One region of the Agrobacterium sp. 6Ca8 genome, then DNA from elsewhere that is predicted to be linked to it. Evidence: predicted binding sites of a transcription regulator. Region 1 holds the regulator's gene; each other region holds the start of a gene.

Region 1 (3,275 bases):
AACGACACGATCGACGGTTGCCGGGTCACCGGCAAGATCACGCTCGATACCGACGATATCTACGATCAGCAGATCGACGTCGTGGAACTGCGTGCCCGCGTCGGCATGGTGTTCCAGAAGCCGAACCCGTTTCCGAAGACGATTTATGAGAACATCGCCTACGGCCCGCGTATCCACGGTCTCGCCCGCAACAAGGCGGATATGGACCAGATCGTCGAGCATAGCCTGCAGAAAGCGGGTCTCTGGAACGAGGTGAAGGATCGTTTGCTGGAATCCGGCACGGGCCTCTCCGGTGGCCAGCAGCAGCGTCTGTGCATCGCACGCGCGGTTGCCGTCAGCCCGGAAGTGATCCTGATGGACGAGCCGTGCTCGGCGCTGGATCCGATCGCGACTGCGAAGGTCGAGGAACTGATCCACGAACTGCGCACCAACTACACCATCGTCATCGTCACGCACTCCATGCAGCAGGCGGCGCGCGTTTCCCAGCGTACGGCCATGTTCCATCTTGGTCATCTTGTCGAAGAAAACGAAACCGACAAGATGTTCACCAATCCGGACGACCAGCGCACGCAGGACTACATCATGGGCCGCTTCGGCTGATCCCCGGCCGGTGCTTTATCGTAACCGTACAAGACTGGTGCCTCTGCCGTGCCCCGCTGTTGGGCACGCGCATGCAGGCCAAGCCGGAGGAATAGACCATGACACAGACAACGACCCATTCGCATATCCTGTCTGCCTATGACGACGAACTGAAGTTTCTGACGCGCCGCATCGCCGAAATGGGCGGTCTTGCCGAGCAGATGTGCGGTGACGCCGTGCGCGCACTCGTCAATTCCGATGCTGCGCTTGCGCAGAAAGTCATTTCGGACGATACCATTCTCGACCACGCTGAGCGCGAAATCGGCGACAAGGCGATCGTAACCATCGCCAAGCGTCAGCCGATGGCGGCAGACCTTCGCGAGATCATCGGCACCCTGCGTATCGCCGCCGATCTCGAACGCGTCGGCGATCTTGGCAAGAACACGGCCAAGCGCGTTATCGCTGTCGCCGGCACCGGCGTTCCGCGCAAGCTCGCCCGCGGCATCGAGCATCTGTCCGACCTGGCGCTGGTGCAGCTCAAGGAAGTCCTCGACGTCTATTCCACGCGTTCCGCCGAAAAGGCCAATGCGATCCGTGAACGCGACGAGGAAATCGATGCCATGTACACGTCGCTCTTCCGGGAGCTTCTGACCTACATGATGGAAGACCCGCGCAACATCACCACCTGCACGCATCTTCTGTTCTGCGCCAAGAACATCGAGCGTATCGGCGATCATGCGACGAATATCGCAGAGACGATCTATTACATGACCACCGGCAGCCAGCCGGAGGGCGAGCGTCCGAAGGACGACAGTTCCAACACGCTTGGTTCGGTGACCGAGTAACAGACAAGCAGAAGCTTGCGGAGTTCAGCATATGGTGCCCAAGATTGCAGTTGTGGAAGACGAGGAAGCGTTGAGCGTCCTGCTTCGTTACAATCTCGAGGCTGAGGGATACGACGTCGACACGATACCCCGTGGCGATGAGGCGGAAATCAGGCTGCAGGAGCGCATTCCGGATCTTCTTATCCTGGACTGGATGTTGCCCGGTGTCTCCGGTATCGAACTGTGCCGGCGCTTGAGAATGCGGCCGGAAACGGAACGCCTGCCCATCATCATGCTGACGGCGCGTGGCGAAGAGAGCGAACGGGTTCGCGGTCTCGCTACCGGCGCTGACGATTATGTCGTCAAGCCGTTCTCGACGCCGGAACTCATGGCCCGGGTCAAGGCCATGTTGCGCCGGGCCCGTCCGGAAGTTCTGTCGTCGGTGCTCAAATGCGGCGATATCGAACTGGACCGCGAGACCCATCGCGTTCACCGCAAAAGCCGCGAAGTGCGCCTCGGCCCGACGGAATTCCGCTTGCTGGAATTCCTGATGACGTCGCCGGGTCGGGTGTTTTCCCGCTCGCAATTGCTGGATGGCGTCTGGGGTCATGATATCTATGTCGACGAGCGCACTGTCGATGTGCATGTCGGACGTCTGCGCAAGGCCCTGAATTTCTCGCACATGCAGGATGTCATCCGCACGGTGCGTGGTGCGGGATATTCGATGGAAGCCTGAGCGAAGCGAAACCAGATAGTTTCGCTGGCGAAGTAATGCACCAAAAAATCAGGAAGCCCGAAATCTGAAACGGTTTCGGGCTTTTTCAATATGAATATCCGCCAAACTCGATGCCATTGTCCGTTTTGACCGTAGGAGATCGGCGGCGCGTTGAAATCCGGATTGAAGGGTCACGCCCAATGGTAAGGGGAAAGTGTGAGGCCTGCCATCAAGCCGCCCAGAAAGCGGCTTTATTTTTGTCAAAAAAAACGGGCCCGAAGGCCCGTAATTTTTGAGTGCTGAATGCGTGCCGCAACACTCAAGCCTTGCGGCGTTCGCTCACCGGCTGGTAGGCGAGTTTCGCATGGAACTTGCAATAGGGCGAAGATTCCAGCGCTTCACAACCGCAGAAATGGAAGTCGTCCTTCAGCGGATCGCCAACCGGCCATTTGCAGGTGCGCTCGGTCAGTTCCGTCAGCGTCAGGCGACGGGAAATCGGCGTGACAACGTTCTTGGAAGGAACGTAATCGAGAACCTGCGCGGTCTCGATATCGATCTCCTCGTGCAGCGCCGTTGCCGCGTTCGAACGGGTGAGGATGCGCGCCGGAGCCGCGTTGACGCGACCTGCGAAAGTCGTCGCACGCGGTGCAGGGGCAGCGGTACGCTTCGGCGCGGAGCGTGCCGAAGTCACTGGACCGCCAGCCTTGACGCGTCCCGGCAGATTGAGACGATGGACCTTGCCGATCACGGCATTACGGCTGACGCCGCCCAGCTGCGCTGCAATCTGGCTGGCGCTAAGGCCCTCGGACCACAATTTCTTGAGCTTTTCGACTCGTTCGTCTGTCCAGTTCATGCCGCTTCTCCGCTTGTCGCGTGTATTTTCGGCAGAATCCCTCTCCGTCTCGCGCGCATGCCGCAAGCGTGGTTTCCGCCTGATTTTCGGTGACTAGTTCCGCCGCAATGCAGTCTAGTAATTAGCGATTAACCTAGTGCCAGCCCGACTCCGTGGCAAGAGTCGCGGGAATCATCTGGAATCGATTTTCCGGTTTTCCCCAACTTGCTGGCGTATTGAGTCTGAAAGGCAACACCTTGGGGCTGGCCCGCCGCCGCATACTAGTGCTTGAGAAGCCCGGGAAACGCTGACTTTTGTTGACATC
Region 2 (3,275 bases), on a different replicon from region 1:
AGTCGAGATGCTCTATTCCACCGTCAATACCGGCGGCACCGTCGGTAAACATCGCGCCGCCGTTCTGGTGGGACTGGTGCCGCTGGAGATGCGCACCCGAACTCCGGTCACGCTGGCCGATCCGATCCGCAAACGCCTGTCGGCCATATCGGGCATAGAGGTCGCGATCCTGCAAAACGGTCTTGGCGGTGGCGAAAGCCCCGTCCAGCTCAGCATTCTTGGCGACGACCGGGCGATCCTCGAAAAGATCGCCGACGGTCTGATGGAAGACATGAAAAAAATCCCCGGCCTCGTGGATGTGACCTCAAGCACCCGCGACGTGACCTCCATCCTTTCGGTACGCCTGAAACGCGAGGCGGCAAGCGATCTCGGCATTTCCCGATCCGATCTTGCCGCAGCGCTCTCGCCGCTCATCGCCGGTGAGGACGTGTCGAAATGGACGGATGCGGGCGGTAACAGCTACGACATCGTCGTGCGCCTGCCCGGCGAGCGGCGTGCCGACACGGCGAGGATCAGCGAGTTGATGATCGCCACCAGCCGCACGGCATCCAACGGCTCGCCCCTGTTGGTACGTCTGGATCAGGTCGCCGATATCACCACCGTGGAAGCACCCGCCGAAATCCGCCGCATCGACAATCGCCGCGAGGTGCTGGTTTCGGCCAACATATCCGGACGAGCGCTTGGCGAAGTGACAGACGTTTTGAAAACCCTTACCGCCGCCCGCGACCTGCCGGACGGCTACCGTATCCGCTTCGGCGGCGACGCCGAAACCATGGAGGAGACGGTTGGCCACATGGTAATTGCGCTCGCAATGGCGGTCATCTTCATCTACATCGTGCTCGCCTCGCAATTCGGCAGTTTCCTGCAACCGCTCGCCATCATGGCGTCGCTGCCGCTGTCTCTCATCGGCGTCCTCGTCGGGCTCTTGGTTGCCGGCAGCACGATCAACATGTTCTCGCTGATCGGCTTCATCATGCTGATGGGCCTCGTTACAAAGAACGGCATCCTGCTTGTCGATTTCGCCAACCGCGAAAGGAAGCGTGGACTTTCGCTCAACGAAGCGCTGGCGAGCGCCGGCATCATCCGCTTCCGCCCGATCATCATGACGACGCTTGCGATGATTTTCGGCATGATTCCGCTCGGGCTGGCTGTTGGCGGTGGCGGGGCGCAGCGCGCGCCGATGGCGCACGCAGTAATCGGCGGCCTCATCAGCTCCACCCTGCTCACCCTGATCGTCGTGCCAACAATCCTGTCTTACATCGACAGCATCACCCGGCGTTTCGCCCGCCTGCTACCGAAGGCACCGGACGAGATGGGGGAGACGGGATCGACCGAACGTCCATCTTCACCATCCTAGGTTCGCCGGTGACGATTGCCGTTAGGACTTTTCTTCGGTCAGGCGTTTCCTCTTCCCCCTCGGGCGGAAGTCGACCAGAAGCGATTTCAGTTCGATTTCCCGGACGCGCCTTGCTGCCTCGTCCGGGCGAACCCATTCCAGAAGGCGTTCGCCGCGCTCCTTGAAACTCGTTTCCTCCCCGGTGATCTCGATCTGGAAGACATCGACAACGCAGGGAACGACATCGCCGTTGTCGAGCATCTTGAGATAGGTGTAGCGGCCAACGGCGTCCTTCCTCACGCGGCCACGAACGCCCGCTTCCTCCCACGCCTCGATCGCGGCAGCCTCATGCGGCTTCTTGCGTTTCATCGGCCAGCCGCGCGGAATGATCCAGCGTGCGCTGGTGCGGGAGGTGACGACGAGGATTTCGACCTCTTCGCCGCTTCCGGTATAACGGAAGCATAAGGCGGCATATTGCTGCCGGAAAGAGCCGGTGAACAGCTTTTCAGGAACAGCAGCAAGTTGCTGAAGCAATGTCAGGGAACGCGCCGGACGGGCTTTCCGGCTTTTCTTCATGGATTTCATATCCGTTGATACTGCCGATTTTCCGGGTTGCATCAATGCCCCGCGTGCATTTATGACAGTTTTATGACAATCACCCCCCACAACTAATAAAGCGCCATTGAGGGCCAATTCGCATGATGAGCATTTTTCGCAAGCTGATGCCGCGCGAGGACCGTTTCTTCGACATGTTTAGCAAACATTCGGAAACGGTCGTCAAAGCCGCCGCAGCTCTGGACCACCTTCTGAGCGGCGTCGACGTTGAGAAAAACTGCGACCTTATCGTCGCCCTCGAAGACCAGGCGGATGATATTACCCGCGACGTTCTGCTTGCGGTGCGCCGCAGCTTCATAACGCCCTTTGATCGTGGCGATATCAAGGACCTCATCCAGTCCATGGATGACGCCATCGACATGATGCACAAGACCGTCAAGACGATCCGGCTGTTCGAGCAAACCGAATTCGACCCGCTGATGCGCGAGATGGGCCACGAGATCGTGCGTGCGGCAAGCCTCATCGCCGAAGCCATCCCGCTTCTGGAAAAGGTCGGCACCAATGCCCAGCGCCTGTCGGTGATTGCCGAAGAGGTTACCCGCGTCGAAGGGCGCTCCGACGAGCTTCATGACCAGGGCCTGAAGGACCTCTTCCGGCGCCATGGTGCGACCGGCAATACCATGGCCTATATGATCGGCAGCGAGATCTACGGCGAACTCGAAAAGGTCGTCGACCGCTTCGAGGACGTGGCGAACGAGATCAGCGGCATCGTTATCGAGAACGTCTGATGGATGTCGCGCTTGCACTGCCACTGCTTGTCGGCCTTATCGCCATCGCGCTGTTCTTTGATTTTCTGAACGGTCTCCACGACGCCGCAAATTCCATCGCCACCATCGTCTCCACCCGTGTATTGCGCCCGCAATATGCGGTGGCATGGGCGGCCTTTTTCAATTTCATCGCCTTCCTGTTCTTCGGCCTGCATGTGGCCGAAACGCTCGGAACCGGCATCATCGATCCGGCCATCGTCTCCCCGCAGGTCATCTTCGCGGCATTGATGGGCGCCATCGTCTGGAATATCGTCACCTGGATTTTCGGCATTCCCTCCAGCTCGTCACATGCCTTGATCGGCGGTCTCGTCGGTGCGGGCTTTGCGAAGGTCGGTTTCAATTCCATCGTCTGGTCGGGTCTTCTGAAAACCGTGGGCGCGATCTTCATGTCGCCGGCCATCGGCTTTTTCCTGGCACTGCTGCTGGTGCTTGCCGTCTCCTGGCTGTTCGTGCGCCAGACACCCTTCGCCGTGGATCGTACCTTCCGCATCATGCAGTTCATTTCCGCCTCGCTCTATTCGCTCGGCCACGGCGGCAATGACGCACAGAAGACCATG
Region 3 (3,275 bases), 790 kb from region 1:
CGCGACCGCCAGACTTGAAGGGCGCTGCTGCCGAAAGCACGGGCAGATCCTTATATTGCCCTTCCTTCAGCATGTCCTTGATGTACCACGTCTGGGCATTGGAGACGATCTGCACGGACGGGTCGTCGGCCACCAGCGCGAAGTAGGAATAGAGTGGCGCCGACGTCTTGCCGACCGGGCGACGCACATAGGCGAGCGCCGCTTCGTGATCTGCCTTGGCGGCGGCTATGACCTCCGGTTTGTCCGTGACATCTGCAACGACCTTGCGATTGTCGTCGCGGTGGTAGATCGGGCGGGCCTCGGAGGTGAAATCGACGATCTTCCAGCTTTTGCCGTCCTTTTCGAGCAGAAGGTCAATGAGGCCCATATGCGAGCCCCAGAAACCGGCCATCACGGCCGGCTTGCCCATCAGCGTACCCTTGACCGCATCCGCACCCTCGATGCCGTCCCATGTCTTCGGACCGGGGAAGACCAGATGCTGGTGACCAGTGAAGATGGCGTCAATGCCTTCCACGCCCGCCAGATAAAGCGAGGCGTTTTCCATGCGATCGGTCTGGCCCTTGCCATCGATGCCGGAATGGGAAAGGGCGATGACGATATCGGCACCTTCTTCCTTCATGACCGGAACCCAGGCTTTAGCCGCCTCGACGATATCGCGCGTCTGGGCCTTGCCCTCCAGATTCTTGGAATCCCACATCATGATCTGCGGCGGCACGAAACCGATGATACCGACCTTGACCGGACTGGTTACGCCTGCACCATCGCGGATCTGTTTCTCGAGGATGACGTAAGGCTTGAAGAACAGCTCATCCTGCTTGGGATCGGAAGCCAGCTGACCCTTGGTGAGGTTGGCGCAGACATAAGGGAAACCGGCGCCCGCCAGCGTATTGGACATATAGTCGAGGCCGTAATTGAATTCGTGGTTGCCAAGCGTGCCGCAATCATAGCCAAGGACATTCATGGCGTTGATGACGGGATGTTTGTCGCCGGCCTTCATGCCGCGCTCATAGGCTATGTAGTCGCCGAGCGGGTTGCCCTGCAGGAAGTCGCCATTATCCACCAGCATCGAGTTTCCGGCCTCGGCACGGATGGCGCCGATGATCGAAGCGGTGCGCGCCAGACCCATCGTGTCGTTCGGTTTGTCGGCGTAATAATCATAGGGAAAGACGTGAACGTGGATGTCAGTCGTTTCCATGATGCGCAGATGCGCCTGGTTGGCTGCGGCGCGCGCGGCGAAGGGATGCAACAGCACCAGAGCCGAAGAGGCGGCGATGCCCCCCAGAAGCGAACGGCGAGTGATGGGGTGGAGAGCGAGAAGCGACGACATGGGAACTCCTTCGTATGAAGCTTGCTCTGTCAGGAAAACGACAAGGTAGAAGCAATCCCCGAGGAGTCCATCATCAAAATGACAAGCCCGTGACGGACGGGCCAGTTTTCAACCGTTTGATAAATTTTTTGTCACAAGGTGGCCGCGCGCGCGTGGCGCGCTTCGGGAATGCGCTATGTCCGGTCTGCGCATTCCCCTTGTCGGAAACGTCTGCTTAGCGGGCGAGAGTCGGTTTTACTTCTTCGTGGAAGAAGCGGAAATAAGACGACAGCTGTGCCAGCGTGTTGGTGGAAAGTTTGAGTTGCAGGCCGAGCCGGTTCATGTGCTGCCATTGCACGACACCCTCGATGAAACCCAGATCTTCACTCTGCACCTTCACCCGGCTTCCTTTGGCGGCAGCGAAAGGTCCGTCCAGTTCGAGCGCCATGCCGGTGGCGGACAGGTCCACCACGCGGCCTCGGGTCGACTGGCTGAAATAGTGCACGGTCGCGTAGATCCGGGTCTTGCTACGGGTCGCAGTGCGGGTCGCCATATTGAGGTTGTTTGTCATTTCGCTACTCAAATCAATTGTTTCCGATGCTTGCATCATGACGTAGAAAGTTTGAGAGCCGTTTAGCCGTTTGCTTAAAATTGCAAGTAATCGCGCGATTATGCTGTGTCGATACGGCACTGGTAGCAATTGTTGCGGGCGGAGCGCACATGCACATAAGCGACGTCTGCCCGCTCCAGAAGATGCGCTGCGCGTGAAAGGATTTCGTCCGTCGCCGTCACCGCTCCGGTGCCGTAGACTATGCGGTCGTCAGTGCCATAGCCGCGAACGATATAATCGGGGCTGTTAAGCATCGGGGGAAGGGCATCCGTCTGCGGATAGTGCTCACAGGCCTCAGCGTGAAGAAAGACTGGCCCCGTTTCCGCATAGGGCTGGAGCGAAGGGAAGGGCCGGTAGGCGAGGATCAGCATTCCTTCGCCTTCATTAATCTGGGAAAGGCAATGGCGGCACGGCATGCCACCTGGAGAAACGGCCTTTTCCGGCGGGTTGCCATAGGCGTCGGCGGCTCCCGCCCGGAAAGCCTCAGCTTCCTTAGCCGGCATTGCTGTAAAGATGAGATCGGTCATGGCGAGGTCCTTCTGTTGGGATCGGCGTTGCTTCTTTGCAGCTATGATCCCGAAACAGACCTATATCCACCCGATTCTTGACGGGTGATGCAACCAGCCCATTGCGTGACTCGTTAGCATCGGGAATCAGTGGCGCTCCTCGATCCCGGAAGGTCTGATTTTATGTTCCGTCGTTTTCTGGCCGCCGTTCCGCTGGCTTTCGTTTCTTTGACGGTTCCGATCGACACGCAGGCGCAGGTCGCCTCCGGTCTCGATGGCCTGTCCGACGATCAGCTCCAGCAGGCGGTCAATTTCGTCATCGGCAATGCGATCTTCTCGCTTTATCACGAGGGTGCACGCATGCTGATCTCGGATTTCGGCGCGCCGGAGACCGGCAGCGCGCAAGCACCTGCCGATCAGCTGGCGGGCACGCTCATCCTTCAGGCCAACGAGGAATGGCTCGATACCGCACTCGTCAATGCTACCGACAGCTGGTATCTGGCGCGCGAGACGGAGGCTTTGCCCGAGCACGAAGCACCGGTGTTTTCGGCGCTTGTTCCCGACAGGAGCCGCGATCGCAACATGGCCTGCCTGATGGTCGGCCGCGACAAGGACGGCTATGGCGATCTTGCCACCATGATGGGGCTCGCCAATGACGAATTTGCCAAATGTGGCGCCGCCTATCCGCGTATCGCATCGGCGTGGGAAGATTTTCTGACGCCCCACCGCGCGCAGACACCATCCAGATTTACCGTGAGCTACGTGCCGCCGCGCGATCCGGAGCTGGAACCTTACGCCATCATGGTCAAGGAATCGAAGGTTCTCGATCTTATCAGCCGCAGTTTCGGCGTTT

What was found. The regulator PhoB, encoded in region 1, activates phosphate uptake and scavenging genes when phosphate is short. The targets are predictions, from matches to a motif close to TGTCATNNANCTGTCAT.
Region 2: a site for PhoB is predicted at 1,974-1,990, ahead of ACZ5A6_RS20325 (DUF47 family protein). Genes of this name have one in related genera too.
Region 3: a site for PhoB is predicted at 1,406-1,422, ahead of ACZ5A6_RS04440 (bifunctional 2',3'-cyclic-nucleotide 2'-phosphodiesterase/3'-nucleotidase). Genes of this name have one in related genera too.

Annotation. Positions count from the first base shown of each region.
Region 1 is NZ_AP026433.1:103,899-107,173, forward strand. It holds gene pstB (phosphate ABC transporter ATP-binding protein PstB) at 1-600, shown strand, start outside; gene phoU (phosphate signaling complex protein PhoU) at 699-1,424, shown strand; gene phoB (phosphate regulon transcriptional regulator PhoB) at 1,456-2,139, shown strand; gene ACZ5A6_RS00505 (GcrA family cell cycle regulator) at 2,438-2,971, opposite strand.
Region 2 is NZ_AP026434.1:1,332,734-1,336,008, forward strand. It holds gene ACZ5A6_RS20315 (efflux RND transporter permease subunit) at 1-1,357, shown strand, start outside; gene ACZ5A6_RS20320 (NUDIX hydrolase) at 1,379-1,921, opposite strand; gene ACZ5A6_RS20325 (DUF47 family protein) at 2,035-2,679, shown strand; gene ACZ5A6_RS20330 (inorganic phosphate transporter) at 2,679-3,275, shown strand, end outside.
Region 3 is NZ_AP026433.1:890,018-893,292, forward strand. It holds gene ACZ5A6_RS04440 (bifunctional 2',3'-cyclic-nucleotide 2'-phosphodiesterase/3'-nucleotidase) at 1-1,327, opposite strand, end outside; gene ACZ5A6_RS04445 (PilZ domain-containing protein) at 1,542-1,877, opposite strand; gene ACZ5A6_RS04450 (DUF1203 domain-containing protein) at 1,976-2,443, opposite strand; gene ACZ5A6_RS04455 (DUF4344 domain-containing metallopeptidase) at 2,606-3,275, shown strand, end outside.